3 regions of the Comamonas sp. 26 genome follow, and region 2 is predicted to be linked to each of the others. Evidence: predicted binding sites of a transcription regulator. Region 2 holds the regulator's gene; each other region holds the start of a gene.

Region 1 (10,588 bases), on a different contig from region 2:
GCCCGGCGTGCAGTTACTGGAAGAACCCAAGGCTGCATTCCACGACTGGCTGGTGCTGCAAGGCGAGCAACTCGCGCAGCAACTGGCCGATAGCCGACTGGTGCTGGTGGTCGATGTGGGCGGCGGTACGACCGACCTGACCTTGATTTGTGTCGCAAAAGCAGTGGGCGACGGCCTGCCCACGCTGACCCGCACTGCCGTGGGCGAGCATTTGATGCTGGGCGGCGACAACATGGATCTGGCACTGGCCCATCAGCTGGAGCCCGCGTTTGCGGGCGAAGGTCAGAAGCTGCCTGCCCAGCGCTTTGCCCAGCTGGTGCAGCGCTGTCGCATGGCCAAGGAGCAGTTGCTGGCTGCCGATGCTCCCGAGCAAGTCAGCATTACCTTGCTGGGCGGCGGCAGCCGTTTGCTGGCCGCAACGCAGACGGCCACGCTGACCCGTGCGCAGGTGCAGCAGCAGGTGGTTGAAGGCTTTTTGCCACCCGCCCAGATCAGCGATGCGCCTAGCAAGCGCCAAGGCGCGCTGCGTGGCTTTGGCCTGCCGTACCCGGCCGATGCAGCTATCAGCCGCCATCTGGCGCAATTTTTGAGTTTGCATGCGGACGGCGCTCTGCCAGACACCGTGCTGCTCAATGGCGGCGTGTTCCATGCCCATGCGCTGGTGCAGCGGCTGACCGACTTGCTCAGCAGCTGGCGCGGCAGCCCCGTGCGGGTGCTGTACAACCCGCACCCTGACTGGGCAGTGGCCCGTGGCGCGGCAGCCTATGGGCTGGCGCGGGTGCAGGCTGAACTGCAAGCGAAATCAGAGGTAAATCAGCCCGCAGCGCAAGCACAGCAAGCGCCAGCAGCTATCAAAAATAGTATTCCCCGCATTGGCGGCGGCGCAGCGCGCAGCTACTGGCTGCTGCTGCCGGGCAAAAAGGGCGAAGCCCCGCAAGGCCTTTGCTTGCTGCCACGCGGCACGGAAGAGGGCGTGCGCATCGTGCTCTCCGGGCGGCGCTTTGCCCTCAAGCTGGGTCAGGCCGTGCGTTTTAATTTACTGGCCAACAGCCAGAGCCACGCCCCCGTGCAGGCCGGACAGATTGCCCCGTTGACAGGCGATGGCTGGGTAGAGCTGCCGCCGCTGGCGACCGTGCTGCCTGCGCCAGAAGGTGTGGCCGCTGCGCAGGTCGAGGTGCAGTTGCAGGCCTGCATGAGCGAGGTAGGCACGCTGGAAGTGCGCTGCGTGGCCGTGCAGGATTCAGCGCAGTCATGGCTGCTGCCCTTTGCGGTGCGCGGTGCTGTCACTGCAGAAACCATAGCTGTTGGCGCAGATGCAGAAAGCGCTGAAGGCACAAAAGGCCTGAACTCTCTGGCAGCCAAACTGCCCGAAGCCGTGGCGCTGATTGACCGCATTTTTGGCACGCAGGCGCAAGAAGTCACAGGCAAAGAAGTTCGCCAGCTGCGCCCGTCGCTGGAGAAAATTCTGGGCCCGCGCGACGGCTGGGATGTGGGCTTGCTGCGCGCCTTGTTTGATGCGCTGCTGGCCCGTGCCAAGCGCCGCCGCCGCACGGCCGACCATGAACGCGTGTGGCTCAACCTCGCAGGCTGGTGCCTGCGCCCCGGCGTGGGTGCCGAGCTGGATGCATGGCGCATCTCCCAGGTCTGGGCGCTGTACGGCGCAGGGCTGGGCCATGCCAAGGAGTCTGCCAACTGGACGGAGTGGTGGGTTTTCTGGCGCCGCGTGGCCGCTGGCTTGAACGAAGCCCAGCAGATGGAATTGCTGGAAGACGTGGCCGGCCAGATGCAAAAGGCCGTGCAGCAGACCACAAGATCCGGTGGCAAGAGCAGCCACGGCAGTTACGACGACATGCTGCGCCTGTTCGCCGCCATGGAGGCCGTGCCCTGGCAGTACCGCCAGGAGATGGGCCAGTGGATGCTGCAGCGCCTGAAGCGCCCGGATGAAACCGTGCAGACCTGGTGGGCCATAGGCCGTCTGGCGGCACGCCAGTCGCTGGCGGCGAATGCGCATCGGGTCATGCCGCCCGAGGCGGCGCAGGAGTTTCTCGACGCCACGCTGGCGCAGGACTGGCGCAAGAACGAAACCGCGATGTTCGCTGCCGTGCAGATGGCGCGAATGACGGGCGATCGCGCCCGCGACCTGCCTGACGAGGTACGCGCGCAGGTGCTGGAGAAGATGCGCAGCAGCGGAGCCCCCGAGCGCTGGATCGCCATGGTCGAGCAGGTGGCGGAGATGCAGGCCGAGGACCAGAAACGCAGTCTGGGCGACAGCTTGCCGCCGGGGCTGGTGCTGCTGTGAAGTCGCTTGAACGGTTGAGTCTCCCCAACGATTGATCTTCTTTTTTCTGCCTGATGCCTTTGAACACTGCTGCTCCGTTCTGTCGCTCCCGTTTTTGGCTTGCGATTCTTAGTCTGCTGGTTATCGCCATCGGCCTCGCCTCTCGCCGGGGCTATGTGCCGTTCCCTGCGGTGCTGGGCAATTACCCCGGTGATGCGCTCTGGGCCTGGGTGGTGTTGCTGTGCGTGGCCTGGGTTCGGCCTAGCGTTGCTCGGACCAAGTTGGCGGGCTGGTCGCTGCTGATCGCCTTTGCCATCGAATTTCTGCAGCTCTACCAAGCCCCTTGGATGCAGGCGCTGCGCGCCAACAAGCTGGCGTATCTGGTTCTGGGCAATGGTTTTGATCCGCTGGATCTGGTCGCTTATGCCGCAGGAATTGCTCTGGCTCTTGCGGTCGATCTTGGCTGGGAGAGGGCACGCCTGCGCAGGGGCTGAGATGGCATGAATCGTGCTGCTTTTTCAGAGCATAAGCATGATGAAAAGCACTACCCCATGAAAACGCCTTTGCACTATCTGGTGGCGGCTCGGCAAAGCGAGATGGCCGAGCTGGAGCAGATCAGCCGCGCCAGCACACTGGTGGCCAGCATGTCCGAGCTCGTCCACGCGCTGCAGAAGGAGCGCGGGCTGTCCAATATCTTTCTGGCCAGCGGCGGGGCACAGGCGCAGCAGGTGTTGCAGGCCCATCTGCCGCAGGTAGATCAGGCCATGGCCCGCGTTTGCGGGGTGCTGGAGGCCTTGGGAGAGCGATCTCCGGGCGCGCATGGAGCGCGGTTGTTCAATGCGATTGCCAATGCGCTGCAGGGCTTCGAGGCTTTGCCCTTGCTGCGCCGCAAGCGCGATGCGCTGCAGCTGAGTGCAGAGGATTGCACGCAGGCGTTGATCCGCATGATTGCCGCCTGCCTGAGCGTGGTGTTCGAGGCAGCAGACAGTGCCAGCGACCCCGATGTCGCAAGACTGCTGGTGGCGCTGTTTCATTTCATGCAGGGCAAGGAACTGGCGGGACAGGAGCGTGCGACGGGCGCTGCGGCATTTACCAGCGGTGTCAGCAGGCCGGAGCGCCAGCGCCATTGGCTGCATCTGATCGAATCGCAGGATCGCTGCTTTCAGGTCTTTGCGGATTTCGCCAGCCCGCCGGGCGTCGAGCGCTGGCAACTGCAGTGCGGCAGCTGTCCTGATATGACGGTGATCGAGCGCCTGCGCCGCATCGGCTGCACGGCAGGGCATGGCGCGCCTCTGGATAGCAGCTTGAGTTCTCCCTGGTTTGAAGCCTGCTCCAGCCGGCTCGATGCCATGCACCAGATTGAGGCATTTCTGGCGCTGGAGCTTCAGGCGCAATGCCTGAATAAGCTCGACCAGGCGGGTGCTGCCCTAGCCCAGCAGCAGGCGCTGCTGGAGTCCATGCCGGAGCCTAGGGCTCGCGCAGAGGCTGCTGCGGCCTTCATCTTTGGTCCTGCGAAGTCTGGCGCAGCCCTGTCTGCGGAAGGCGGTTATGGGCTGCAGCTGGAGAAAAGCATTGTGGGCCTGGTGCAGGAGCAGGCTGCGCGGCTGCAGGATATGCAGACCGAGATCGACAAGGCGCGCTCCACGCTGAAGGAGCGCAAGACCATAGAACGCGCCAAGGGCGTGCTGATGAATTACCGCCAGTTGAGCGAGGGCGATGCCTACAAACTGATCCGTCAGACAGCCATGAACCAGAACCGGCGCATGCTGGATGTGGCCGAGGCCATTCTGGCGACGGTAGATCTGCTGCCTGGCAGCACCAATTCGTAGCATGGGGTCGCATGGGTTGTTGCGGCGCACCAAAGTCGGGCTGAAATCGGACGCAACTCATTTTCTTTCGAGTGCGAAAGGTCTGGCACGGTTTGTGCATGACTGTTGATGTCAAGCAGACCAAAGGCGGTCGCGCTTAAAGCGTTATTACGAGTGACCTGGGACAACGGCGTCCTTCTCTCCTCTCACCCGAGGAGGGAAGGATGCCGTTTTGTTTTCCGGATCGCCTTCACCACGATTCTTGATGGAGTTTTCTCATGAGCAAGCGCCTTTTCCCCTCCCCAGTTCTTTCTATGGAGTCTGGCCGCCGAGACTTTCTGCGCGTTGCAGGCGGTGCCGCACTCTATGGGGCATTAGGTCACCACGGCGTCTGGGCTGCGGGCTCGGATGCGCCCGAGAAGAAGGAAGTCAAGATTGGCTTTATCCCGCTGACCGATTGCGCCAGCGTGGTCATGGCGTCGGTGCTGGGTTTCGATCAGAAATACGGCGTGAAGATCGTCCCCAGCAAGGAAGCGAGCTGGGCCAGCGTGCGCGACAAAATGGTGAATGGCGAGCTGGACTTTGCCCATGTGCTGTACGGCCTGGTCTACGGCTTGCATCTGGGTATTGGCGGGCCTAAAAAAGACATGGCTGTGCTGATGAACCTGAACAACAACGGTCAGGCCATCACCTTGTCCAAAGCGCTGGCCGATAAGGGCGCTGTGGATGGCCAAAGCCTCGCCAAAGTGATGGCCAAGGAAAAGCGTGAATACACGTTTGCGGGCACCTTCCCCACCGGCACCCATGCCATGTGGATGCATTACTGGCTGGCGGCGGCGGGCATTAATCCGGTGACGGATGCCAAGCTGATCACCGTGCCCCCGCCCCAGATGGTGGCCAATATGCGCGTGGGCAATATGGACGGCTTTTGCGTGGGCGAACCCTGGAACCACCGCGCCATCATGGACGGCATTGGTATCACGGCCAACACCTCGCAGGACATCTGGAAGGATCACCCCGAAAAAGTGCTGGGCACCACGGGCGACTTCGCCAGCAAGAATCCCAACACCTGCCGCGCCGTGATGATGGCGATTCTGGAGGCCAGCCGCTGGATTGACGCCAGCATGCAAAACAAGATGAAGATGGCCGAGACCGTGGCCCAGAAGTCGTACATCAACACCAGCGTGGACGCCATCAACCAGCGCATTCTGGGCCGCTACCAGAACGGTCTGGGCAAGACCTGGGACGACCCCAACCACATGAAGTTCTTCAACGACGGTGCGGTGAACTTTCCCTATCTGTCTGATGGCATGTGGTTCCTGACTCAGCACAAGCGCTGGGGCCTGCTCAAGAGCCACCCCGACTATCTGGCCGTGGCCAAGCAGATCAACCGCATTGACCTGTACCAGCAGGCCGCGAGCCAGCTGAAGGTGAACGTGCCCAAGGATGCTTTGCGCAGCAGCAAGCTGATGGATGGCGTGGTCTGGGATGGCAAGAACCCCGCCCAGTACGCCGACAGTTTCAAGATCAAGGCCTGAGGCCGACACCCCCAAGGAGATTCACCATGGTCAGTGCCGCACTTCCATCCCGTCTTGAACTGGACCCGCCCCACGATCCGCAACTGGCCATACAGGCGGCCAACGATGAACGCTTGAACGCTTCCAAAGAGATAGCTGATAGCGCAGAACCTGCAAGGGCTACAGTGAAAAAAGACTCAAAAATCAAAGCCGCACCTGCTGCAGCCGTTGCGACACCGCCCAGCCGCTGGCGCCAGCGGGCTGAAGGTCTGATCGGCACGGTGCTGCCGCCGCTGCTGGGGCTGGCGCTGCTGGTGGGCTTGTGGTCCATTGTCTCCAGCACCACGGGCCACAGTATTCCCAATCCGGCAGAGACCTGGACGCAGGCGGTCGAGGTCTTTCGCGATCCGTTCTATCGCAACGGTCCCAACGATCAGGGTGTGGGCTGGAACGTGCTGTCGTCGCTGCAGCGCGTGGCGCTGGGCTTTGGGTTGGCGGCGCTGGTAGGCATTCCGGCAGGCTTTTTGATCGGGCGCTTCAATTTTCTCTCGCGCATGTTCAACCCGCTGATCAGCCTGCTGCGTCCCGTGTCGCCGCTGGCCTGGTTGCCAATTGGTCTGCTGGTGTTCAAGGGGGCGAATCCAGCCGCCATCTGGACCATCTTCATCTGCTCCATCTGGCCCATGGTCATCAACACCGCGGTCGGTGTGCAGCGTGTTCCGCAGGATTACATGAACGTGGCGCGGGTGCTGAATCTGTCGGAATGGAAGATTGCCACCACCATCCTCTTTCCCGCCGTGCTGCCCTATATGTTGACCGGCGTGCGTCTGGCCGTAGGCACGGCCTGGCTGGTGATCGTGGCCGCCGAGATGCTGACCGGTGGCGTGGGCATAGGTTTTTGGGTCTGGGACGAGTGGAACAACCTCAATGTCAAGAACATCATCATCGCCATCTTCGTGATTGGCATCGTGGGCCTGTTGCTGGAATGGGCGCTGGTCAAGCTGGCTTCGGCCTTTACGTTTGAAGAGGTGAAATCATGAACGCATCGCTGTCCACCAAGTACATCGAGATCCACGATGTAGAGCAGACCTTCAAGACCGCCAAAGGCCTGTTTCCTGCGCTGCGTGACATCAATCTCAATATCGCCAAGGGTGAGTTTGTGAGCCTCATCGGCCACTCGGGCTGCGGCAAGTCCACCTTGCTCAACCTGATTGCGGGGTTGACGGTGCCCACCAGTGGTGCACTGCTGTGCGCCAACAAGGAAATCAAAGGCCCCGGCCCCGAGCGCGCCGTAGTGTTTCAAAACCATTCGCTGCTGCCATGGCTGACCTGCTGGGGCAATGTGCACCTGGCGGTGGAGCGTGTCTTTGCCAAGCGCGAAACCAGGGCGCAGCTGGCCGAGCGCACCGACGCCGCACTGGCCATGGTGGGTCTGACGCACGCCGCGCAAAAGCGCCCCGGCGAGATATCTGGCGGTATGAAGCAGCGCGTGGGCATTGCCCGGGCTTTGTCCATGGAGCCGCAAGTGCTGCTGATGGATGAGCCGTTTGGTGCGCTGGATGCGTTGACCCGCGCCAAGCTGCAGGACGAGTTGCTGGAGATCGTGGCCCGCACGCACAGCACGGTGGTCATGGTGACCCACGATGTGGATGAGGCCGTGCTGCTGTCTGACAAGATCGTGATGCTGACCAACGGGCCTGCCGCCACCATTGGCGAGGTGCTGCACGTAGAACTGCCCCGCCCGCGCAGCCGCGTAGCGCTGGCCGAAGACCTGCATTACCAGGGCTATCGCAAAGCCGTGATCGACTTTCTCTACACCCGCCAGGGGCATGTGGAGAAGGCGGCCTGAGTCTGCTTTCTCTGCCGCTGCATGGCGCCTTAGGGCGCCATGTTTGTTTTGATGCACTGCGATAAAGCGCGACTGCACGGAAATAGTGCCTGCTGGTGGGCTCCCATGACATTGAACAGGGTAGGGAAGCTGGCACAGCAATTGCATGGTTCTTGTTGTGGCCAAGGTGGGCCACAGGGTGATGGTGCAAGGCTGGACCAGATCCCAAAGACAAAGACGTCTGCGCGCTCATGCGAGTCATGAAGCGCGAGACGTCTTTTTTGCGTTTTGCAAGCCCACGGGGACTGAGATGAAAAAATCCAAACTGGTCATGATTGGTAACGGAATGGCAGGTGTGCGCGCTCTGGAAGAGCTGCTGACCATTGCCCCCGAGCTGTACGACATCACGGTGTTTGGTGCCGAGCCACACCCCAACTACAACCGCATTCTGCTGTCGCCGGTGCTGGCGGGCGAGCAGACGCTGGCCGATATCGTGCTCAACGACTGGGCCTGGTACCAGGACAACCATATCCTGCTGCACGCAGGCTATACGGTCACGGCCGTGGATCGCGCCCGCCGCACCGTGCATGCCACCAATGCGCAGGGTGAAACCATCAGCGCCGAGTACGACCGGCTGATCATGGCGACGGGCTCCAATCCCTTCATCCTGCCCATTCCCGGCAATGACCTGCAGGGCGTGCTGGCCTATCGCGACATTGCTGATACCGAGGCCATGATTGAAGCTACAAAGACGCTCAAGTATGCAGTGGTGATTGGTGGCGGCCTTCTGGGGCTGGAGGCGGCCAACGGCCTGATGAAGCGCGGCATGCAAGTCACCGTGGTGCATGTGGGCGACTGGCTGATGGAGCGCCAGCTAGACGACCAGGCGGGCCGCATGCTGCAAAAGTCGCTGGCCGAGCGCGGCATGCAGTTCTGCATGAAGGCGCAGACGCAAGAGCTGGTGGGCAACGCTGCAGGTCGCGTGAGTGCGGTGCGCTTTATAGACGGCAGCGAAGTGCCTGCCGATCTGGTGGTGATGGCCGTGGGCATACGCCCCAATACCGGGTTGGCCGAGTCCATGCATCTGCATGTGAATCGCGGCATTGTGGTCAGCGACACCTTGCAGACCGTGACCGATCCGCGCATCTACGCTGTGGGCGAGTGCGCGGCGCACCGGGGCATTGCCTACGGCTTAGTAGCACCACTGTTTGAGCAGGGCAAGGTGCTGGCCAACCATCTGGCCGAGTTCGGCATTGGCCGCTATCTGGGCTCGCTGACCTCGACCAAGCTCAAGGTCACGGGCATCGATCTGTTCTCGGCGGGCGACTTTCAGGGCGGCGGCGACGCCGAAGAAATTCTGATGAGCGACCCCTATGCGGGCGTTTACAAAAAGTTGGTAATCAAGGACGACAAGCTGGTCGGTGCCTGCCTGTACGGCGACACGGTGGACGGCAGCTGGTACTTCAAGCTGCTGCGCGAAGGTCGCAGCGTGGCCGACATTCGCGACAAGCTGATGTTTGGCGAATCCAATCTCGGCGATACCGGCCATCAGGGCCAGAACAAAGCGGCTGCGCTGGCCGATAGCGACGAGGTTTGCGGCTGCAACGGCGTGACCAAGGGAGCCATCTGCAAGGCGATCAAGGACAAGGGTTTGTTCACGCTGGAAGACGTGCGCAAGCACACCAAGGCCAGTGCCAGCTGCGGCTCCTGCACGGGGCTGGTCGAGCAGATCATCATGTTCACGGCGGGTGGGGACTACTCCGCATCGCCCAAGACCAAGGCCATGTGCAGCTGCACCGACCATGGTCACCAGGCCGTGCGCGATGTGATTCGCACTCACAAGCTGTTGACCACGGATGCGGTGTTTCGCTTCATGGAATGGCGCACGCCCAATGGCTGTGCATCGTGCCGCCCGGCGGTCAACTACTATCTTGTAAGCACCTGGCCCAAGGATGCCAAGGACGACCCGCAAAGCCGCTTCATCAACGAGCGCAGCCACGCCAATATCCAGAAAGACGGAACCTACAGCGTGATTCCGCGCATGTGGGGTGGCGAGACCACAGCGAGTGAGCTGCGCCGCATTGCTGATGTGGTGGACAAGTACGACATTCCTACCGTCAAGGTCACGGGCGGCCAGCGCATCGACTTGCTGGGGGTGAAGAAGGAAGACCTGCAAGGCGTGTGGAACGATATAGGCATGCCTTGCGGCCACGCCTATGCCAAGGCGCTGCGCACTGTCAAAACCTGCGTGGGCAGCGAATGGTGCCGCATGGGCACGCAAGACAGCACCCAGATGGGCAAGGACCTGGAGCGCGCCATGTGGCGCATGTATGCCCCGCACAAGGTGAAATTTGCCGTCAGCGGTTGCCCGCGCAACTGTGCGGAGTCCGGCATCAAGGACGTGGGCATCATCGGCGTCGATTCAGGCTGGGAGATGTATGTGGGCGGCAACGGCGGCATCAAGACCGAGGTGGCGCACTTCTTCGCCAAGCTCAAAACCGCAGAAGAAGTCATGGAGTACACGGGCGCCTTCATGCAGCTGTACCGCTTGGAAGGCTGGTATCTGGAGCGCACCGTGCACTACATCAACCGCGTGGGTCTGGACCATGTGAAGAAGCGCATTCTGGACGATGCAGAAGGCCGCAAGGCGCTGTGGGAAGAGCTGCAGTTTGCGCTGGAAGGCGAGCCCGACCCCTGGTTTGAAACCGACAAGGCGGCGGTGGATACGCGCCAGTTCCAGCCCTTAACGGCTGCGCAAACGGCCAGCGTCAGCGCCTGATCAAAAGCACCGAGGAGCCTGAAATGAGCGAATGGATTTCTATCTGCACGATTGACGATATCCCCGTGCTGGGCGCCCGCCGCGTGGCGCGTGCGCAAGGGTTGGATGTGGCCGTATTCCGCAACGCCGAAAACGAAGTGTTTGCCCTGTTGGACCGCTGCCCGCACAAGGGCGGTCCGCTGTCGCAAGGCATTGTGTTTGGCCGCAGCGTGGCCTGCCCGCTGCACAACTGGACGATTGCATTGAGCAGTGGCGAGGCCGCTGCGCCCGACGAAGGCTGCACGCCGTACTTCAGCGTGCGGGTGGAGGACGGTGAAGTACAGCTGCGTGCCGATGAGCTGGCCAGCCGTGCATTGGAGCAGACGCGCCCCCATGCGG
Region 2 (10,588 bases):
GCGTGCAGGCGATTCAGGAAATTGCCCGTACCACGCCACGCGGCGAAGGCAATTTCAACTTCACGGTCAACTTCAACTGTGCGCCCGGCATTCCCTACTTTCCGGCCAGCTACCACCGCGGCCAGCACCATGGCGCGCTGGTGCTGGGTCTGGAAACGCCAGATCTCATGGTAGCTGACCTCCAGGCGCTCCAAGCCCAGCGCCAGCAGCTGGACCACGCCACCTGGTTCAGGCTGGCCTTCGAGCGCCTGAGCCAGTCGCTGACCGCGCATGCCACCGCCATCCAGCGCTGCGCCGATGGCGTGAAACTGGCCGACGGCTGGCGCATTGCGGGCATGGACACCTCGGCGGCCCCCTCCAAGTCCTGCGCCTCCATGGTCGATGTCTATCAACTGCTGGGCGTGCCCTATTTCGGCGCCAGCGGCACGGTGGAAGCCTCGGCCCTGCTGACCCGCGTGTTCAAGTCCGTCCAGGGCGTGACGCCAATTGGCTTTAGCGGCCTGATGCTGGCCGTGACCGAAGACCAAGGCCTGGCCCAGGCCAGCCTGAACAACGAGTTCGATATTCGCGCCCTACTGACTTACAGCAGCGTCTGCGGCATTGGCCTCGACACCGTGCCCGTGCCCGGCGACAGCAGCAATGAGCAGATCGCCGCCGTCATGCGCGACACAGGCACCATGGCCTACCGGCTCAACAAACCGCTGACCGTGCGCCTGTTTCCCGTACCAGGGCTAAAAGCGGGCGATAAAACCGCCTTTGAAAGCGACGACCTCTGCAACTGCGCGGTACTGGCTTTGCCTTGAATTTCATACAAAACAAGGCTCTAGCGCTTATTGATCAAGCGCTAGCAGCTATCGTTATTGATATTCCCCTACCCCGGTTCTGTTTGACCTGCCCCCATGGTCGCCAACGGGGTGCCCCCGGTAAAATTGACCCTTATGGCAAAAATTATCGTTCTGGCACTGGTGCTGCTTTTCTTTGGCTGCGGGCTGTACATGCACCTGCGCGGCAAGGTGCGCCACAAGGTGGTGAAGCAATTGTTTGATCACTCCACGTTCACAGCGCCGTTCAACGTCTTCATGCTGATGTTCAGCAAGGTGCCGCGCACGCCTTATCTGCCCACCAGCACCTTCCCCGAGCTGGCGCCGCTGCAGGCCAACTGGCGCGAGATTCGCGAGGAAGCCGTGAATCTGCAAAAGAACATGCAGATCAAGGCCGCCGCCAACAATGACGACGCGGGTTTCAACTCCTTCTTCAAGACCGGCTGGAAGCGCTTTTACCTGAAGTGGTATGGCGATGCCCACCCGTCTGCCATGGAGCTGTGCCCCAAGACCACCGCACTCGTCAAATCCATTCCCAGCATCAAGGCCGCCATGTTTGCCGAGCTGCCGCCCGGCGCCAAGCTCAATCTGCACCGCGACCCTTATGCCGGCTCGTTGCGCTACCACCTGGCTGTGCTGGCACCCAATGATGACCGCTGCATGATTGAGGTCGACGGCAAGCCCTACAGCTGGCGCGAGGGCGAAGGCGTGATCTTCGACGAGACCTATATGCACTGGGCTGAAAATCGCTCGGAAGGCAACCGCATCGTGCTGTTCTGCGATGTGGAGCGCCCCATGACCAACGGCTTTGCCCAGTGGCTCAACCACTGGCTGGGCAAGAATGTCGTGGCCGCCGCCAGCTCGCCCAATAACGAGGGCGATCCGCGCGGCATGATCAGCAAGCTGTTCAAGATCTCGTTCTACGCCGGCAAGTACCGCCGCGCGTTCCGCAGCTGGAACCCGACGTTCTACAAGATCCTCAAATTTGGATTGATGATTGGCGTGCTGGCTTTGTTTATCTGGTGGTTAATCCCCAGCTAACCATCGGTTAGAGCAAGCCCGCCAAACAAAAAGCCGCTGAGCAATGCATCAGCGGCTTTTTTTATTCCCAGCGATGGCTACAACGCCTTGCGCAGCGTCGTCGTCGGTATCTTGAGCTGCTCGCGGTACTTGGCCACCGTGCGACGCGCGCATTCAATGCCCTGCTCCTTGAGCATATCGGCCAGCTTGGCATCGGATAGCGGCTTTTTAGGACTCTCGGCATCCACAAACTGCTTGATCAGCGCCCGCACTGCGGTGCTGGAGGCGCTGCCGCCGGTCTCCGTTCCCAGACCCGAGCCAAAGAAGTATTTGAGCTCAAACGTGCCCTGCGGCGTGGCCATGTACTTGGCCGTGGTCACACGGCTGATGGTGGATTCGTGCAGGCCCAGCTGATCGGCAATATCGCGCAGCACCAGCGGGCGCATGGCCAGCTCGCCATGCACAAAGAAGTTTTTCTGCCGCTCCACAATCGCTTGCGACACGCGCAAGATGGTGTCAAAGCGCTGCTGAATGTTCTTGATGAACCAGCGCGCCTCCTGCAATTGCTGTTGCAGCGCGGCATGGCCTTCGCTGCTTTTGTGGCGGCGCAGCACGCCTGCGTAAATGTCATGCACCCGCAGGCGCGGCATCACATCGGCATTGAGCTGCACGGAAAAATCGACGCGCCCTGAGCTGACGCGCACCGGACGCACGATGACATCGGGGACGATGATATTGCGCTCCACATCCACAAAGCGGCGACCGGGGCGCGGCTCCAGCCCCGCAATAAGGCTCATGGCTTCGCGCAGCGGCTCCTCGCGCGCGCCGCACAGGCTGGTGAGCTTGCGCAGGTCGCGCCGCGCCAGCAAGTCCATGGGCTGCTTGCAAATGGCCTGCGCCAGCTTCAAGCGGTTCATGTGCGCCTCGGTCGTGCCTTCGTCCTCAGCGGTGTGAATCAAATCACGCAGCTGCAGCTGCAGGCATTCGGACAGATCACGCGCACCCACGCCCACAGGCTCCAGACTTTGCAGCAGCTTCAGCGCAATGGCAAAGCGCTGCTCCAGCTCTTCGCGCTCTTCCAGATCGTCGCCCGCCAGACTCCGGGCCAGCTCCTGCAACGGGTCTTCAAGGTAGCCGTCGTCGTTGAGCGATTCGATCAAAAAGCGTAGCGCCGCGCAGTCTTCGGCACCCAGACGCAGGCTAAGCGCTTGCCGGTGCAGAAATGCGGTCAGGCTTTCGTGCTCGCGGGCCAGATCAATGGCATCGGTTTCGCCATCACCATCGCGGTTGCGGGTGGAGCCACTGCCCGAGGGGGAGTCCCACTCGCTGCTGGATTCACCGCCCCACTCGCCATCCTGGCCGTCAATGCCGTCGGCATCCCAGTTCAGTGCTTCCGGGGTTTCGGCGCTGGGGGTCTCTGCTACAGAGTCAGTAGCTGTTTGCGCCTGTCCTGTCTCTTTTTCAGATGAAATATGGTCTGAAGCGCTGTATTCATGAGCGGTAGGCGCTATCTCCGCAGGAGCATCGCTTCCTGCATCAGCCTCATCGCCAGCGCGTTCCAGAAATGGGTTGTCGACCAGCATCTGTTCGACTTCCTGCGCCAGCTCCAGCGTGGACAGCTGCAGCAGCTGAATGGACTGCTGCAACTGCGGCGTGAGCGAGAGATGCTGCGAAACGCGTAGCGAGAGACCTGGCTTCATCAGCTAAATGCCTCCAGCCGGCGGCTGCAGCAAATGCTCGCGCCACTCAGAATTCGCCGCCGTGCGGCTTCAATGCGCTGGCCCGCAGCGCTGGTCAACGCCAGTGCCGGGGGGAATGTGAGAGAGCGAAAGCCTGCGCTCATCACATACGGAAATGTTCGCCCAGGTAGACGCGGCGCACATCGGCGTTCTCCACAATCTCCTCGGGGGTGCCTTCGGCCAGCACATGCCCATCGCTGATGATGAAAGCATGGTCGCAAATGCCCAGTGTTTCGCGCACGTTGTGGTCGGTAATCAGCACACCAATGCCGCGCTCCTTGAGGAAGCCAATGATGCGCTGAATCTCGATCACGGCAATCGGATCGATACCGGCAAAGGGTTCATCCAGCAGAATGAAACGCGGCTGAGTCGCCAGTGCACGCGCGATTTCCACGCGGCGACGCTCACCGCCGGACAGCGCCAGCGCGGGCGACTGGCGCAGGTGCTCAACGCGCAGCTCCTGCAGCAGGCCGGTCAGGCGTTTTTCGATCTCGCCCTGCGTCAGCGCCTTGCCCTGCTCGTCTTTTTGCAGCTCCAGCACGGCGCGCACATTGTCTTCCACGCTGAGCTTGCGGAAGATGGATGCTTCCTGAGGCAGATAGGACAGGCCCAGGCGCGAGCGCTGGTGAATAGGCATGCCTCCGACAGGCTGACCATCAATAAAGATCTCGCCACCATCGCTGCGCACCAGACCCACGATCATGTAAAACGATGTGGTCTTACCCGCACCATTAGGGCCGAGCAGACCGACCACCTCGCCTTTTTGCACGGACAGGGACACGTCCTTGACCACCTTGCGGCTGCCATAGGACTTGGCCAGATGCTTGGCTTCCAGACGACTCGTAGACTCGCCGGTGCGGCTGCTGGAGAAGGTGGGCTCAATCATTTCTTCTCGTCCGCCTTCTCGCCACCCAGAGTCATGCTCTGGCGCAATTGCGTAGCCGGTGTCGCAGGCTTGGGCTGAGCGCCCGGCGTGCCTTCCTTGGGTGCCATGATGGCGCGCACACGACCGCCCTGACCGATGGAAGAGCTGGGCAAGCCGCCGCTGGTCTTCTCGCCATCGACCGTATAGACGTCCGTGATGTTGTTGTAGACGATGATGGAGCCGGTGACCTGATCACTGAGCTGGCCGCCACGGTAGCGGCGCATCTCGCCACGGCGAATGAACTTGACGATATCGGCCTTGCCGTCGTACTCGATGACTTCGCCTTCGCCTTCGATGAATTCTTCAGGCTGACCCGGCACACTGTCGCGCTTCTGGCGGAAGAAGGCGCGCTTGCCCGGCTCGGCCTTGATCACTCCGAACTGGTAGCCCTCGGCATCCTGGCGCACATCCAGCTGTACGCCACGCAGCACGATGGTGCCCTTGGTCATCACCACATTACCGGTGAAGACGCTGGTCTGCTGCAGCTCGTCGTGGCGCAGCGCATCCGCCTCGATATTCATGGGCTTGGCGCTGTCGGCTTTTTCGGCATGCGTAATGCCGGTCGCTGCTGCCAGGGCGCAGGCCAGCGCAAGAGGTAGGAGTGATTTTTTCATGGAAGGCACGTTTCTTGCATCCATTGTAGTCATTCCCTTTTTAGGACTTGCGTAAAAAACACCCATAAAAAAGCCCGCACGGCGGCGGGCTTGCTAAGTATCAAGGCTTGATGACGCTAGTCACCGACCTTATGCCTTGCGGCTGGAGGCAATCAGCGCATTGACGACGCGCAGCACGTTGTCCATATTGCCGGCCTTGGTGCCGTCAGTGTAGTAGCGGCCGGCCACGCCCATGGCGGGCACACCTTCCACGTCGTACTCGTTTTGCAGCTGCGCAGCCTTGCGCGCCTGATTGGCCACAGTAAAGGAGTTGTAGACCTCCTTGAACTTGGCCACATCCACGCCTTGCTTGCCGATCCATTCAAAGATGGCATCGTCGTTCTTCAGACCGTTGCGCTCCACGTGAATGGCACGGAACACCTTGGCGTGCAGCTGGGGCAGCAGGTTCATGCCTTCCAGTGTGAAGTACAGCTTTTGCTGGGGCAGGAAGGAGGCATTGAAAGCCACAGGCACGCGGCGCACCACCACATCGGCAGGCTGGCTCTTGGCCCAGGCTTCAAACTGGGGCTCGAACGCATTGCAGTGCGGGCAGCTGTACCAGAAGAACTCGATCACCTCGACCTTGCCGGCAGGTGCGCTCACGCTGGCAGGCTTGGCGAGCTTGATGTAGTCATTGCCTTCCTTGGGGGCTGCGGCTTGGGCCCAGCTGGAGGACGTACCCAAAGTCAGGGCACCGGCAGCAGCTGCCGAAGCAGCCAGAGAGAATTCGCGACGTTTCATCTAAACAAACTCCTGTATCAGGTCTGCAGTATCAGAGCCAACAAGCTCCAAAAAGTTCAGCCAACCCTAAAACTAACAACGGGCAGGCCAGAAGCATCAAGCCAGGGCCGCCCCGCAGCGATGCTGCTGCCCCTTCGGGGGACGCGGCGCAGCCGCTCAGAGGGAAGATTATTTCCCCGACCTCACCAGCGTGGAATCCACACCAGCGCCATCGAGCTTTCCTTTGAGCTGCTCGGCGTCATCACGCTTGCTAAATGGACCCACGCGCACGCGGAAGACGGTAATACCGTTTTGCTCACGCTCGCTGATACGCGACTCCCAGCCCAGCATGGCCAGCTTGGCGCGCTGCGCTTCGGCTTCGCTCTGCCCGCGGAAAGCACCGGCCTGCACAAAGTAGTTGAAGGCAGTATCAGAGGAGCTTGGTGCCTGCGCAGCCGCTTTTTCCTTGTCAGCACGTGCTTTTTCGGCCTTTTCAGAAGCAGCAGAACGCTCCTTGACCAGATCACCCAGCGGATCGCCAGTGGCGGGCTTGCTGGGCTTTTCTTTTTCAGCCACCGGCTTTGAGGGTGTTGCTGGCACTTCAGGCGTAGTCACACCGCCCGTCGCTGTGGGCTGGGCCGCAGGCGTGGGGGGCGTTACCGTCACTTCGCTGGGCGGCTGCACAGGCGTGGCCACGGGGGGCTGCGCGGGCTGGCGGCTTTGCAGCGGGGCGTTGGGGTCCCAGTTCTTATTGCGCTCGGCCTCGGCGGCATCACGCTGGTTGTTGTTGCCGCCCTTGTTGAGGAACGGCACAGGCACCTTGGTCACATAAATGGCCACGGCCAGAGCCGCAGCCAGGCCGATAACCATGCCAAAGATAAGCCCCAGGATGGTTCCACCGCGTTGCTGGTTCTTCATATCAGTCGCTTAACGCTTTCTGCTTTGATTACATGCGCTCGGGTGCACTTACACCCAGCACGGCCAGACCATTGTGCAACACCTGAGCGGTGGCGGCGACCAGGGCCAGGCGGGCGAGCTTGACCTTTTCGTCGTCCACCAGAATGCGCTCAGCGTCGTAGTAGCTGTGATAGCTGGAAGCCAGATCACGCAAGTAGAACGTCACATCGTGCGGTGCATTGCCTTCGGCGGCGGCGGTGAGCATCTCTGGGTACTTGGCCAGCAGCAGCATCAGGGCCTGAGCCTGAGGGCCTTCCAGTGCGGACAGATCCACGTCCTTGAGCGCGGGCACGCCAGCGCCGCCAGCTTCTTGCCATGCACGCAGCACGGACTGAATACGGGCATGGGCATATTGCACGTAGTACACAGGGTTCTCGTTGTTCTGGGCCACGGCCAAGTCAACGTCAAAGGTGTACTCGGTGTCAGGCTTGCGGCTCAGCAGGAAGAAGCGCACGGCGTCCTTGCTGGTCCACTCGATCAGATCGCGCAGCGTCACGTAAGAACCTGCGCGCTTGCTGATCTTCACTTCTTCGCAATCTTTCACCACGCGAATCATGGTGTGCAGCACGTAATCGGGGTAGCCCTCTGGGATGCCCACATCGGCCGCCTGCAGGCCAGCGCGCACGCGGGCAATGGTGCCGTGGTGGTCGGTGCCCTGAATGTTCACCACCTTGGTGAAGCCGCGCTTGAACTTCTGAATGTGATAAGCCACATCAGGCACGAAGTAGGTGTAGCCGCCATCGGTCTTGCGCATCACGCGGTCTTTGTCGTCACCGTAGTCGGTGGACTTGAGCCACAGCGCACCGTCTTGTTCGTAGGTCTTGCCGTTGGCGATCAGGCGATTGACCGTCGCTTCGACATGGCCGTTTTCGTACAGGCTCGACTCGAGGTAGTACTCGTCGAACTTGAGGTGAAAGGCCTGCAAGTCCTTGTCCTGCTCGTTGCGCAGATAGGCCACGGCGAACTGGCGAATATTGTCGTAATCCTCAACATCGCCATTGGCGGTGAACTCACGGTCATCAGCCTTGATGGTTTCCTTGTTCAGGAAAGCCTTGGCGATGTCGGCAATGTAGTCACCGTTATAGAAATTCTTGGCCAGCGGGTTGTCGCTGTCAGTAGGCCAGCACTCGTCACCGGGCTTGAAGCCCTTGGCGCGCAGTTGCGTGGACTTGGTCAGGGTATCGATCTGCACGCCCGCGTCGTTGTAATAGAACTCGCGGTGTACCTTCCAGCCCTGAGTGGAGTACAGATTGCTGATGGCGTCGCCAATCGCAGCCTGACGGCCATGGCCCACATGCAATGGGCCTGTGGGGTTAGCGGAGACGAACTCGACGAGGATGTTTTCGCCGCGATCAGCCTGGTAGCCGAACTTTTCGGCCTGCGCCAGCACTTCGCGGATGATTTCCTGCTTGGCAGCGGGCTTCAAGCGAATGTTCAGAAAGCCGGGGCCGGCGATCTCGATCGCATCCACCCATTTCTGGAAAGCGGGTGTGGCTTCCAACGCGGCTTTGAGCTGCTCACCCAGAGCGCGAGGGTTCGCCTTCAGGGGCTTGGCCAGTTGCATGGCTGCCGTACAAGCGAAATCGCCATGGGCTGCCACTTTGGGGTTTTCAAACGCAGCGCGTGCGCCAGCGCCGGGCGAGAGTGTTTCGAGCTCAGCAGCCAGGGCCGCGAGCAATTCTTGTTTGACGGAAAGCATCCGGTGATTTTACGTGGCTGCCTTGATCTGCGCAGCTAAGCTGGATTGCAGGGACGCAACAAGTCGTTGCAGCCCCACAAAATTACATGCCGCGCGCCCAGAAGACGGCGACGATGGCAATCACCGGCACCAGATGGCTTTGCCACATCACCCACTTGCGGGTTTGCTTGACTTCTTCGGGAGCGGGCAACTGGCCGGTGGCGTCCAGCGCCTTCTTCCAGCGGCGGAAGGTAAAAGTGGGCTTGAGCGAGAGCAGCACGGCGATGACGAACAGGGTCATCTTGATATGAAACAGCGGCGATGCCACATAGCCGCCCATGCCCTTGACGCCCCAGACCAGACGCGCAATACCGGTCAGCAGCAGCACGATGGCGGCAATGCCGTAAATCATGTCCAGCCTGGCAAGGCGCTGCACTACGGCGGCGTTCATCCACTCCACCCGGCACAAAGCGGCTTGGCTGGAGAGAAACACCACCAGCGTCAAAATAGCCAGCAGGTGGGCGCTGGCGAGAACGGCTTCAAAGGTCATGACTCAGCGGAGGAATGCTCATCAAACCCTGCCGAAACATTCCGCAGGGGCGACGAATGCATGCTCCGCCCTCCTTACCTTTGCATCATGCCAGCAAGCCGTTGCGGAAAAATTCCGGCTGGTTGTAGTGATGCTTGAGGTAGTCAATCCACATGCGCACGCGCAAAGGCATGTGCTTGCGCTGAGGGAAGACCACGAAGATGCCGTTGGGCGGTGCGGCGAAATCTTCCAGCACGGGCACGAGGCGGCCTGCGGCAATTTCAGCCTCCACCTCCCAGGTGCTGCGCCAGGCAATGCCCCAGCCGCCAAGGCACCAGTCGTGCAATACCTGACCGTCGGAGCAGTCCAGCGGGCCGCCCGGCTTGAAGTGCACCACTTCGCTGCTGCCGCTTTCAGGGTGAGGAATGCGGAAGGCCCAGCCGCGCGTCTGCGATGCGTCCGACGACAGTGTCAGGCAGTCGTGCTGCGTCAGTTCGCTGGGGTGCTTGGGCGTGCCGCGGCGATCCAGATAGGCGGGCGTAGCCACGCACAGGCGGCGGTTGTCCGCAATGCGCACGCTGACCAGAGCCGAGTCGGGCAGGTCACCCACGCGCACAGCGCAGTCAAAACCTTCACCGGCCAGATCGACCACGCGGTCGCTCAGATTCAGCGAAATGGTGACATCGGGGTGCAGATCGCGGAAACGCGGCACCAGCGGTGCGACGTGGCGACGGCCGAAGCCGGCAGGGGCGGTGATGCGCAGATGGCCCGTGGCCTTGACGCCGCCGGCGGAAACGCTGGCCTCGGCATTGCACACATCGGAGAGCAGGCGCTGGCAATCTTCCAGAAACGCGCTGCCTTCGTGGGTGAGCGAGATGCGGCGCGTGGTACGCACCATGAGCTTCACGCCCAGATGCTCTTCCAGAGCATCCAGTCGGCGTCCCATGATGGCGGGCGCTACGCCTTCGGCCTTGGCGGCAGCCGTCAAGCTGCCTCGGGTCGCTACTGATACAAAAGACTCAAATGCTTTGAGTTTGTCCATGACCGCTGCTCCTGTCTTATCCGTGTTGTCTCCTGTGTCAGCTGGGCGCTTTATTAAAAAAAAGAGCGCCCACCGCACAAGCAGCCTTGATTATTTAAATGTTTTTAGCGAAAGTCCTTTAAGCAAGAGCGCTAGCTGCTATCACTTTTACCAGTGCGCAATCAGTGCTACATGCCTGTCACCTGTGTGACTATATTTCGATATAGCCTAACTATAAGTCACAAATTGCAAAGGAATCTTTAGTCTTTATATACCTTTATAGCAAAATTTGCCGTTTTCCCTAGGTAGGGAATATCGCTTATTCGCCTGCGCCATGAGCTTGCAGGCCAGCGGCGCCTTTAAATCGATGAGTTGTAAAACACATTTACACGATCGGCACTACCCGAAGTCATGACCTCTTCACCTCTGTCTGCCAACCCTTGCGTGCTCCCCGCCCAGCTCGTCGACTTGCTGGGCCAGTCCGGTCAAGGCTATGCAATCTGGAATGCTGAAGGTCATCTGCTT
Region 3 (10,588 bases), 1.2 Mb from region 2:
CATCAACAGGCTTGCAGCCTTTGGCCTTGGCCTGCGCCACGTTGTTGGTGTATTCATTGCCACAGCGGTAAATCGCATCCTGCGCAAAGACAGCGCCAGACGCAGCAAGCAGCAACGACAACACATAAAGCTTCTTCATTCGTTCCCTCTCAGGCAGACAGCGATAGCAAGTCCGCGATACCTTGAGTATCGCTCCAAGCTTGCAGGTTTATTCACTACTTGATTGCTGTCGTCCTGTTTGGTTCCTTATGGGCCACGCTACCTAAATGACTGTGCAATAAAAAAGGCGGCTTGCGCCGCCTCTTTTGCACCTCGCCTTACAGCGAGAAGTACATGTCGTATTCGACAGGATGGACCGACTGACGGTAGCGAGTCACTTCGCCCATCTTCAACTCGATGTAGGCATCCAGCATGCTGTCGGAGAACACGCCACCCTTGGTCAGGAAAGCGCGATCTTCGTTCAGAGCGTCCAGGGCCTGGTCCAGGCTGTGGCACACGGTAGGCACCAGCTTGTCTTCCTCGGGAGGCAGATGGTACAGATCCTTGGTTGCTGCTTCGCCGGGATGGATCTTGTTTTCGACGCCGTCCAGACCCGCCATCAGCAGAGCCGCAAAGCCCAGGTAGGGGTTCATCAATGGATCAGGGAAGCGGGCTTCCACGCGGCGACCCTTGGGGTTGCTCACGTAAGGAATACGGATGGAAGCTGAGCGGTTCTTAGCCGAGTAAGCCAGCTTCACAGGCGCTTCAAAACCAGGGACCAGACGCTTGTAGCTGTTGGTACCAGGGTTGGTGATTGCATTCAGAGCACGGGCGTGCTTGATGATGCCGCCGATGTAGTACAACGCGAAGTCAGACAGACCGGCATAGCCGTCGCCAGCAAACAAGTTCTTGCCATCTTTCCACACGGACTGGTGCACGTGCATGCCAGAGCCGTTGTCGCCAGCGTAGGGCTTGGGCATGAAAGTAGCTGTCTTGCCGTAGGTGTTGGCTACGTTCCAGATGATGTACTTTTGCAGCTGTGTCCAGTCAGCGCGTTCAACCAGCGTGGAGAAGCGTGTGCCGATTTCGTTTTGACCAGCGCCGGCCACTTCATGGTGGAACACTTCGACAGGAATACCGACCGCTTCCAGCAACAGCGACATTTCTGCGCGCATGTCTTGCGTGCTGTCAACGGGAGGCACTGGGAAGTAGCCGCCCTTGTTACGGGGACGGTGACCACGGTTGCCGGTTTCAAACTTGGTGCCGGTGTTCCATGGAGCTTCGTATTCTTCGATTTCGAAGAAGGGGTTGTGAGGCTCGGTACCCCAGCGCACGCCGTCGAAGATGAAGAATTCTGGCTCGGGTCCGAAGTAGGCGGTGTCGCCCAGACCGGAGGCCTTCAGATAGGCTTCAGCACGCTTGGCGATCGAGCGGGGGTCACGGTCATAGGCCTTGCCATCACCGGGTTCGATCACGTCACACTGCAAAATCAGTGTGGTTTCTTCAAAGAAGGGGTCGATGTTGGCGGTGCTGGGATCGGGCACCAGTTGCATGTCCGAAGCTTCAATACCTTTCCAGCCCGCGACGGAAGAGCCGTCAAAAGCGTGGCCGGAGACAAACTTGTCTTCGTCAAAGTGCGACACGGGCACGGTCACGTGCTGTTCCTTGCCACGGGTATCGGTAAAGCGCAGGTCTACGAACTTGACCTCGTTATCCTGCACCATCTGCATCACATCTGCTACGGTCTTCGCCATTAGATCTCTCCTGCCAACGTGGCTGATCAAATAAAGAATAAATATTATTAAGCAGTTTACGTGCCAACTTCCGTTGCACCACGGTGAACCAGCATATTGTCACTTACAGATACGCTGAGCAACCTGTGTTCGCACACTGCACCAAACAGGCCCATATTGTCGCACTGCCTGAGCCTCACTCTTAATTGCACCAATCTGGTGATCTATATGCACCAAATTAGTGCAAACTTGAAAAATGACTGGTTTTGGTGCGCGGAGTGCAACGCACATGCCTCCAAGCAAACTCAGCGTGTGATCTGAGCTGCATCGCTGACATCGTGGGCAAATGGCACCTCGGGGTCTGCGGCCTGAGGTGTGGGCTGCGCCCTCATCTGCTCCAGCGCGCCCAGACAGAAATGCGCAAACCACAGCGCCGAGAAAGCAAACACAAGCGCATAAATCCAGATGGCGATGGGAATCAAAATCCAGAACGCAGCCAGAAACACCAGACCTGAAACCCAGACGATTCCCGGCGCAGCGCCCAGATAGCCGCAGATGATGCCCATCAAAATCAGCGACATGCGGTAACGCACAAACAGGTTACGGCGCTCGTCTTTGCTGGCATGTTCAGCCAAGGCATCAAAAGCCATGACCCGGTAAGTCAGCCAGCCCCAGATCAGCGGAGCAACCACCAGCATCAAGGGTGGAAAGACCCACAGCGGCAGCGTGACCAACAAAGCCAGCAAGGCAATCAAGGTGGAGCCGCCTGACCAGAGCACGCTGGCAACGGTAGATGCGCCGTGTTTTTTCTCAAGCTGAGCAAAGCGCTTTTCAGCGACCAGCTTGGTCAGCACCGGCGCCATGAAGAGGCCAGCAAACAGCAGGGTGAGAACCACCAACACAGGCGTGGCCCCCAGTACTACAAAAATAGAAGCGACCACCTCAGAGGCGTAGCTCATTCCGTGCTCTTGCAGCCACACCCAGATCGAATGCAGCCAGCCTACGCCGTCGAGCAGGTTTTGCACCCGCTGAACGGCATCCGCCCAGAAAAAGTAGCCCAGCGCCCAGGTTAGCAAGGCCATAGCCAGCAAAGGCAGCAGTGACCAGGCAATAACCCGCTTATGCAGGCAATACGCCAATGCACGCCAAAAAGAGTCGAGTAGCAAGCCCATGTCAGCAAGCATACCGAAGGAAGGCCTTAAGCGCGACCTATCAATCGTAGGACGCCCCGCCATTGTTGCGCCCAGAAGCCACGGCCATAGTCACGCAGCTTGCCTTGCGCATCTGGATGCACCTGATCGCGTACCCCCGTCGGGTCATAGCGCAGGTCAAAATTGACCGTGCCAAACAGCATGTCCCACCAGGGCAGCAGCACGCCGAAGTTGTTGCCGTGCACCTTTTTGTTGCGCACCGGCGCCATGGGTTCATGACCAATGCCGACGGCATGGTGGCGGCGATGAAAGCGCGGGCTGACCCACAGGCGCTCTCCCAGCTGACCAAACCAGATACGTACATTGGCATGCTGAAAGCTCTCGCTGAGCTGGGTCAGTGCCACAATCGCCACAAACTGGCCGGGGGCTACGCCGATGAGCTGAGCCACCAGCACGATGATGGCGTCGTGAATGACATCGTCGAGTAAATGATTGCGGGTATCGCTCCACACCGTCATCTGGCGCTGCGAGTGGTGCAGCGCATGCAGCTTCCACCACCAGCGCAGGCCGTGCTGGCCACGGTGAATCCAGTACTCAACCAGATCAAACACCACTAGGTACAGCAGCAGGCTGACCCAGGCGTTGTCCGTCACGCCCGGCCAGAGATCATCCAGATGAAAAGCGGGAAAGCCCCAGACATGGACCGTGCCCATGATGGCGTCCCACATCGGGTCAATGCTGAAGAACAGCGCCAGACGGAACAGACCCAGCCGGTGAATCAGCGTGTAGATGATGTCCACGCGAATAGCCTGATGGTCCACCACGGGCTCTACCGGCCTCCAGCGCTGCAGCGGCACGATGACGGCAATCATGATGGCGATCTGCAGCAGGCCGACCAGAAGCCAGCCGGTGGCGGCGTAACCATCTTCCAGCAGGTTGGCCATGCCAAAGTGAAACAGAAAAGGCTGCACCACACCCTCAAACAGGCGTTGCTGCGCATCTCCAAAAATCTGAATCAACCAGTCCACAAATCACTCCTGGCGCGGCACTCAGCGGTGCTGCGCAATCCAGCCTTGATACGCAGGATGCTCGGCCAGCGTACGGAAGCAAAAGCCTCTTTCCAGCAGGCCAACGATCAGCGGCTCCAGCACTGCGGGTGCCCATGGGTCTTGACGTGACCAGATGCCAAGATGAGCCAGCAAGATATCGCCGCTGCCTATGTTTTTGAGCGCCTGCGACAGCAAACGTTCATTGGGGTATTTATCGCTGGGCAGCTCATCGCCCAGAAAGCCCGCAGGCGCCCAGCCAATGTGCTGATAACCACCCTGCTGCGCCGCAGCAATCAATGCGGGCGATGTCTTGCCGCCCGGCGCGCGGTACAGCGGCAAGGGTTTGCGCCCGGTCATCTGCGTGAGCCGCTGAGCGGCTCGGGCAATTTCTTGCTGGTATTCGGCAACCGAGACCACAAAGCTCTGCCCCGCTCTGGGCCCTGCCGACGGCTTGACCTTGAAGTGCGTGACCTGCCCTGTGGCCTTGTCGCGAATATCAGCCAGCCAGTACATGTGGTCAAAGGTGTGCGATGCGAGCTGGTGGCCCTCATCCGCGCGCGCCTTCCACCAGGGTGCCCAGAAGTCGCTAAGACTGCTGCCACCCTCTTTCGCCGGCTCACTGGCGGCGAAGAAGGTGACGGCCACCTTGTGCTTTTGCAGCACCTGGGCAACCAGATTGGCGATGCCCATGTGCCCTGTATCAAAAGTCAGGTAAACCGGCTTGTTGCATGCACTAGCAGCTATCTTTTTTGAATATTCTTCAGCCACAGACAACCCGGGCAGGCCAGCCGCCGCGGATGCGAACATGAATTGACGTCTTTGCATCCACCCTCCTTCAGGTGAACTGGTCGGCGCTCAACACGCACTGAAGTGCTCCCCACCGTTTAATTGCAGCAAGGAGAGCTTCGCTTAGCGTGCGGCGTGGGACAGTGTCCAGACACCGTGGGGCGACTTGCCCACATTGACCTGATTAACCACCTTCTTCTCTACCGTGTCGATCACAGAGAGCTTGCGCGCCCAGCGCGAGGCTACATAGATGTAGCGGCCGTCAGCCGACACATCCATACAGTCCGGGCCACCCGGCGCCGGGTAATTGGCGACGACCTGGCTGGTGACCATATCGATCTTGCTGATGGTGTTGGCCACACGGTTGCTCACGAACAGGTGACGATCATCGCCCGCAGCACGGAAGGCATGTGCGCCCGCTGCCGTCTTAATCTGTCCCACGCTGCGTGGCTCAGCACCTGTGAGGTCAAACACCTCCACGCCATCACCGCCGGTCAGGCCCACAAACAGCTTTTTGCCATCAGGGCTGCCATAGACATCGGCAGGCATAGGACCGGTGGGCACGCGAGACTTGATGGTCTGCGTGGCGATGTCGATGGCCACCAGCGCATCGCTGTCCTGCATGGTCGAGTAAAGCGTCTTGCTTTGCGCATCGACAAACAGATGGCTAGGCGTCTTGCCCGTGGACACACGCTTGACCAGCGTGGGGGTCTGCGTCGCCGCATCCCAGCGGTAGAAATCGATGTGGTTGAGACGGTTAGCCGCCGTGATGAACCACTTCATATCGGGCGAAAAGCGCAGGTGGTAAGGGTCCACGATGTCGCGAATCACGCGCTGCACAGCGCCTGTGCGCGGGTCAATCAGCGACAGCGAATCCCCCAGCGCATTGGCCACAACCAGCGACTTTTCGTCAGGCGTCAGATACAGGTGATGCGGCTCTTTGCCCGTAGGAATGCGCGATTGCTCCTTCCAAGTCAAAGGATCCACCACGCTGATGGAGGCATCCAGAGAGTTCAGCACAAAAATAGGCGTCGGGCCTTGTACCGTACGAGATGCCTGCGCCGGCATGACGGCTGCCGGACGAGGCAACGCGTCAGAAGCTGCAGCGGTTGTCGCAGCCGTCGCTGCAGGCTTTGCCGCTGGCGATGCCTGCGCCGAAGCAGCCGTCGTAGATTTGAATCCAGGCATTGCCGAAGCACCCAGCCAGGCCACCGCACCCACACCAATCACCAGTGCCACAGCAGCGCCAGTGCGCCCAATAGAAAGACGTCCCACAACCACCACCTTCTCAGAATTCCTGCAGTGTATCCGCGCCAGAGCAGCCACTGCCAACACAAGCCAACTGTTTGCAGAACTTGCTGCTGTACAAACCAGGTGAAGCCTTAACGGCGCTGGCTCATACTATGGAAAAACATCAAAAACAGGAGCAGCTAGCGCCTGCCTTGCATATTATTCAGTACTAAAAATACTTGAAACTGTTGGAATAAAGGCACGTATTGCTCACTCAATGATGAGCATCATGCTTCTATAAAAAAAGGAGCCCTAAGGGCTCCTTTTTTGCAAGGCTGAGCAAGGTGCTCAGACCTTCCATTTCTCTGCCAATTTTTCAGGGCTCTGAGAATCGTAGCCCTCGAATGGCTGGTGAATCCAGGGGTTGGTACCCAGATAGTCCACCGAGTAGTCAGGCTCGAAAGTCGACACACCCTTGGTCCAGATCACAGCGCTGCGCAGCTCAGTGATTGGAGCATAGTTGGTCTTGAGCATGGCGATCACGGCCTTGAGCGTCGCACCCGAGTCCGCCAGATCGTCCACCAGCAGCACACGGCCGGATATGTCGCCCTTGGGCGTGGCGATGAAGCGACCGATGTCCAGATGACCCTGCACCGTACCGGCTTCGGCGCGGTAGGAACTGGTGGACATGATGGCCAGGGGTTTGTCGAAAATGCGACTCAGGATGTCGCCTGGACGCAGACCACCACGTGCCAGGCACAGGATGGTGTCGAATTCCCAGCCAGACTGGTGAATCTTGACCGCGAGCTTTTCGATGAGACCGTGGTACTCGTCGTAGCTCACATACAGGTGCTTACCGTCTTCAGTCAACATGGGCACAGTTCCTTTGAAATTTCAGTGAAACCCCAGCACGCTTACGCGGCGCTGTAGGGGTTATGCATCAGGATGGTGTGATCGCGGTCAGGGCTTGTGGAAACCATGGCAATCGGCACACCCGTTACTTCCTGGATGCGGTCCAGGTAACGACGCGCATTCACAGGCAGCTTGTCGTACTCGGTCACGCCCACGGTGGAGTCAGTCCAGCCGGGGATGGATTCATAAATGGGCTTGCAACGCTCGATATCGTCGGCACCCAAGGGCAGCAAGTCGATGGTTTCACCATCCAGCTCGTAGCCCACGCACAGCTTCAGCTCTTCAATGCCGTCCAGCACGTCAAGCTTGGTGATGCACAGGCCGGACAGACCGTTGATCTGAGCCGAGCGCTTGAGCAGCGCAGCGTCAAACCAGCCGCAGCGGCGCGAACGACCCGTAGTTACGCCCTTTTCGGCGCCCACAGTGCTCATCACATAGCCAGGAGTGCCTTCCTTTTCCCACTCCAGTTCGGTAGGGAAAGGACCGCCACCCACGCGAGTGCAGTACGCTTTGGTGATACCCAAGATGTAGTGCAGCATGCCAGGGCCCACGCCAGCGCCAGCAGCGGCATTGCCAGCCACGCAGTTGGACGAAGTCACATAGGGGTAGGTGCCGTGGTCCACGTCCAGCAGCGTGCCTTGGGCGCCTTCAAACAGCAGGTTGCCGCCTTCAGCGTGCGCAGCATTCAGTTCGCGCGACACGTCGGCGATCATGGGCTTGAGCAGCTCTGCATGGCGCATGGCTTCTTCGTACACAGCTTCGAATTGAATCTCGCCGTCCTTCATGTAAGGAGCCAGGCCAGTGCCGAAGTCGAAGTTCTTGGAACCCAGCACGTTGACCAGAATGTGGTTGTGTAGGTTCAGCAGCTCACGCAGCTTGGTTGCGAAGCGCTCGGGGTGCTTCAAATCTTGTACGCGCAGAGCACGGCGGGCGATCTTGTCTTCGTAGGAGGGGCCAATGCCCTTGCCAGTAGTACCGATCTTCTGCACGCCGCCCTTTTCACGGGCTGCTTCGCGACCAATGTCCAGTGCCACGTGGAAAGGCAGGATCAGCGGGCAGGCTTCGGACACGCGCAGACGGTCACGCACTTGCACGCCGGCCTTTTCCAGACCTTCGATTTCTTCAAACAGCTTGCCCACGGACAGCACAACACCGTTGCCGATGTAGCACTTCACGCCAGGACGCATGATGCCGCTGGGAATCAGGTGCAGAGCCGTCTTCACGCCATTGATGACCAGAGTGTGACCCGCATTGTGGCCGCCCTGGAAACGCACGACGCCGTTGGCGCTTTCAGTCAGCCAGTCAACCAGCTTGCCCTTGCCCTCGTCACCCCACTGGGTTCCGACTACGACGACGTTGCGACCTTTGGATGTATTCATATCTCAATCCGATAAATCGAAGAATTAGTCAAAAGCCTTAAACGGCTTGCACGACCCATTGCCCGCCAACATTGGCAAGCTCACGGTCGCAGTGAAACTCGTCCACTTCGCTTTCATGCCCAGGCAGTACGCAGACCACCGTCTCGCCCTGCTGGCGCAATGCGGAAATGGCAGCAGCCACTTGCACGTCATCACCCCAGGGAGCGCGAATGGCAGCCTTGAGCGGACGCTCGGGCACGACAGCCACCAGTTGTTTGATATCGAGACTGAAGCCGGCAGCGGGACGATTGCGCCCGAACACTGCACCGACTTCGTCGTAACGGCCACCGCGCACCAGGGCATCGCTGCCGCCGGGCACATAGATCGCAAAGCGAGTACCGCTGTAGTAGGAGTAGCCACGCAGATCGGCCAGGTCGAAGCTGACCTTGACGCCATCCAGATGCTGCACGAGCCAGCGCAAATGTGACAGCACATCGCGCACGCCGGCAGTGCGCTCGAGCAGCTTTTCCGCCTGATCGAGCACTTCCATGCCGCCGTAAAGCTGCAGCAGCGCCATCAGGCCTTCGCGCGAAGCTTCAGGGAAGTCGACGGTCAGTGCCGCCAGCTCCGTCGCATCCTTGGAGGCCAGCGCTGCATGCACACCAAGCAGCATCTGCTCGTCCACCATCAATCCAGCCAGCAGGCTGCGCACGATGCGCACATCGGCCAGATCCACGATGACGTCCTTAACGCCTGCGCCCTTGAGGCAGTCGAGCGCCAGAAGCAGTGCTTCCAGATCGGCCTCAAGACCTTCGTGACCATAGATTTCAGCACCAAACTGGAAGGGCTCACGTGTGGCACGCGGGCGATCGGGGCGCGCATGCACCACGGGGCCGCAGTAGCACAGGCGAGTCACGCCTTTGCGATTGAGCAGATGAGCATCAATGCGCGCCACTTGCTGCGTCATATCGGCACGCAAGCCCATGGTGCGACCAGAGAGCTGGTCAATCAGTTTGGAGGTTTGAAGGGCAAGAGCTTCGCCTGTACCCGTCAGCAAGGATTCCAGATACTCGAGCATGGGTGGCATGACGAGTTCATAGCCATAGCTGCGCGCAGTATCGAGCAATCCTCGACGCAATTCTTCGATGTGCCGTGCCTCGGAAGGCAAAACATCGGCAATGTGATCCGGCAGGACCCAAGCAGACATGGAGAAATGGGGAGGCTGTTAAAAACGTGATTCTACCGGCTTTGCCAGCCCTCCCCAATTTGACCCGCAACGCCTAGCCAGTATCGACTGGTATTTATAGCAAGGCCAGCGAAATTGCGCCCGCTGCGATACACAGCAATCCACAAAAGCGTAGCTGCCCGTCCTTGAGCTGCAACAGCTGCGTAAACATCTGTCGCCATTGCCTTGGAGCGAGCAACGGCAGCAGCCCTTCAAGCACCAGCACCATGGCCATCGCCATGCCCAACGATTCCCACCAATCCATTTCTGTCTCCTGAAATAAACAATGGCCCTCAAAGGGCCATTGTTTCAATCTAAGTCAAAGCTTATTTGCTGCCTGAGCCACCATTGCGGTAGGCCTTGAAGAACTCGCTTTGCGATGGATCCAGCACCAGCACATCGCTCTTCTTGGAAAAGCTTTCCTTGTACGCATCCAGGCTGCGGTAGAACTGAGCGAACTGCGGATCCTTGCCAAAGGCTTCGGCATAGACACGAGCGGCTTCAGCATCGCCCTCACCCTTGATCTTCTGGGCATCGCGGTAAGCGTTGGCGATGGTGATATCACGCTGGCGATCTGCCTCAGCACGAATTTTTTCACCTTCAGCGGCACCGGTAGAGCGCAGCTCGTTCGCTACGCGCTTGCGTTCCGCTTCCATGCGTCGGTATACGGACTCGGTAATGGTCTCGGCGTAATCCACGCGGGTAATACGCACGTCCACGATGTCCACACCCCAGGGCTTGGCACCACGCACAGTTTCCAGCACTTCACGCTTGACGTCAGCCATCAGCGTTTCGCGCTTGGAAGATAGCAGCTCGCGCACGGTGCGGCGGTTGATCTCTTCCTGGAAAGCATTGCGCACCACACGGTTGAGCTGCATGGCACCTGCGGACTCATCCAAGCCCACGTTACGGATGTATTCCGAAGGCTCGGAGATGCGCCAGCGCACATACCAGTCAATGACCACGCGCTGCTTTTCAGCCGTCAGCATGGGCTCGGTATCCGTGCTGTCCAGCGTCAGCAGACGCTTATCGATGTAGCGCACGTTCTGAAACGGAGGAGGCATCTTCCAGTTCAGACCGGGTTCGGTGATCACTTCCTTGATCTGACCCAGCGCATAGACCACGCCAAACTGGCGCTGATCCACCACAAACAGGGTGGAGCTCA

Evidence for each region. The regulator sigma-54, encoded in region 2, starts transcription at its own class of promoters, with help from an activator protein. The targets are predictions, from matches to a motif close to TGGCANGNAANCTGCTTT.
Region 1: a site for sigma-54 is predicted at 7,583-7,600, ahead of nirB (nitrite reductase large subunit NirB). Genes of this name have one in related genera too.
Region 3: a site for sigma-54 is predicted at 1,782-1,799, ahead of glnA (type I glutamate--ammonia ligase). Genes of this name have one in related genera too.

What each region holds. Positions count from the first base shown of each region.
Region 1 is NZ_PEFL01000002.1:670,704-681,291, reverse strand. Features, by position in the region: gene CLU84_RS17670 (Hsp70 family protein) at 1-2,299, shown strand, start outside; gene CLU84_RS17665 (DUF2809 domain-containing protein) at 2,353-2,772, shown strand; gene CLU84_RS17660 (nitrate regulatory protein) at 2,830-4,107, shown strand; gene CLU84_RS17655 (CmpA/NrtA family ABC transporter substrate-binding protein) at 4,401-5,624, shown strand; gene ntrB (nitrate ABC transporter permease) at 5,651-6,643, shown strand; gene CLU84_RS17645 (ABC transporter ATP-binding protein) at 6,640-7,452, shown strand; gene nirB (nitrite reductase large subunit NirB) at 7,742-10,210, shown strand; gene nirD (nitrite reductase small subunit NirD) at 10,234-10,588, shown strand, end outside.
Region 2 is NZ_PEFL01000001.1:26,983-37,570, reverse strand. Features, by position in the region: gene CLU84_RS00175 (DUF711 family protein) at 1-803, shown strand, start outside; gene CLU84_RS00170 (aspartyl/asparaginyl beta-hydroxylase domain-containing protein) at 939-1,862, shown strand; gene CLU84_RS00165 (RNA polymerase factor sigma-54) at 1,940-3,541, opposite strand; gene lptB (LPS export ABC transporter ATP-binding protein) at 3,684-4,466, opposite strand; gene lptA (lipopolysaccharide transport periplasmic protein LptA) at 4,463-5,119, opposite strand; gene CLU84_RS00150 (thiol:disulfide interchange protein DsbA/DsbL) at 5,249-5,899, opposite strand; gene CLU84_RS00145 (SPOR domain-containing protein) at 6,068-6,796, opposite strand; gene argS (arginine--tRNA ligase) at 6,825-8,534, opposite strand; gene CLU84_RS00135 (DUF2214 family protein) at 8,617-9,063, opposite strand; gene CLU84_RS00130 (LysR family transcriptional regulator) at 9,149-10,084, opposite strand; gene CLU84_RS00125 (PAS domain-containing sensor histidine kinase) at 10,475-10,588, shown strand, end outside.
Region 3 is NZ_PEFL01000001.1:1,199,909-1,210,496, reverse strand. Features, by position in the region: gene CLU84_RS05560 (hypothetical protein) at 1-139, opposite strand, end outside; gene glnA (type I glutamate--ammonia ligase) at 318-1,733, opposite strand; gene CLU84_RS05550 (EI24 domain-containing protein) at 2,018-2,896, opposite strand; gene CLU84_RS05545 (sterol desaturase family protein) at 2,911-3,891, opposite strand; gene CLU84_RS05540 (polysaccharide deacetylase family protein) at 3,913-4,737, opposite strand; gene CLU84_RS05535 (YncE family protein) at 4,822-5,766, opposite strand; gene CLU84_RS05530 (phosphoribosyltransferase) at 6,277-6,801, opposite strand; gene CLU84_RS05525 (adenylosuccinate synthase) at 6,843-8,219, opposite strand; gene CLU84_RS05520 (ATP phosphoribosyltransferase regulatory subunit) at 8,257-9,405, opposite strand; gene CLU84_RS05515 (DUF2065 family protein) at 9,500-9,688, opposite strand; gene hflC (protease modulator HflC) at 9,750-10,588, opposite strand, start outside.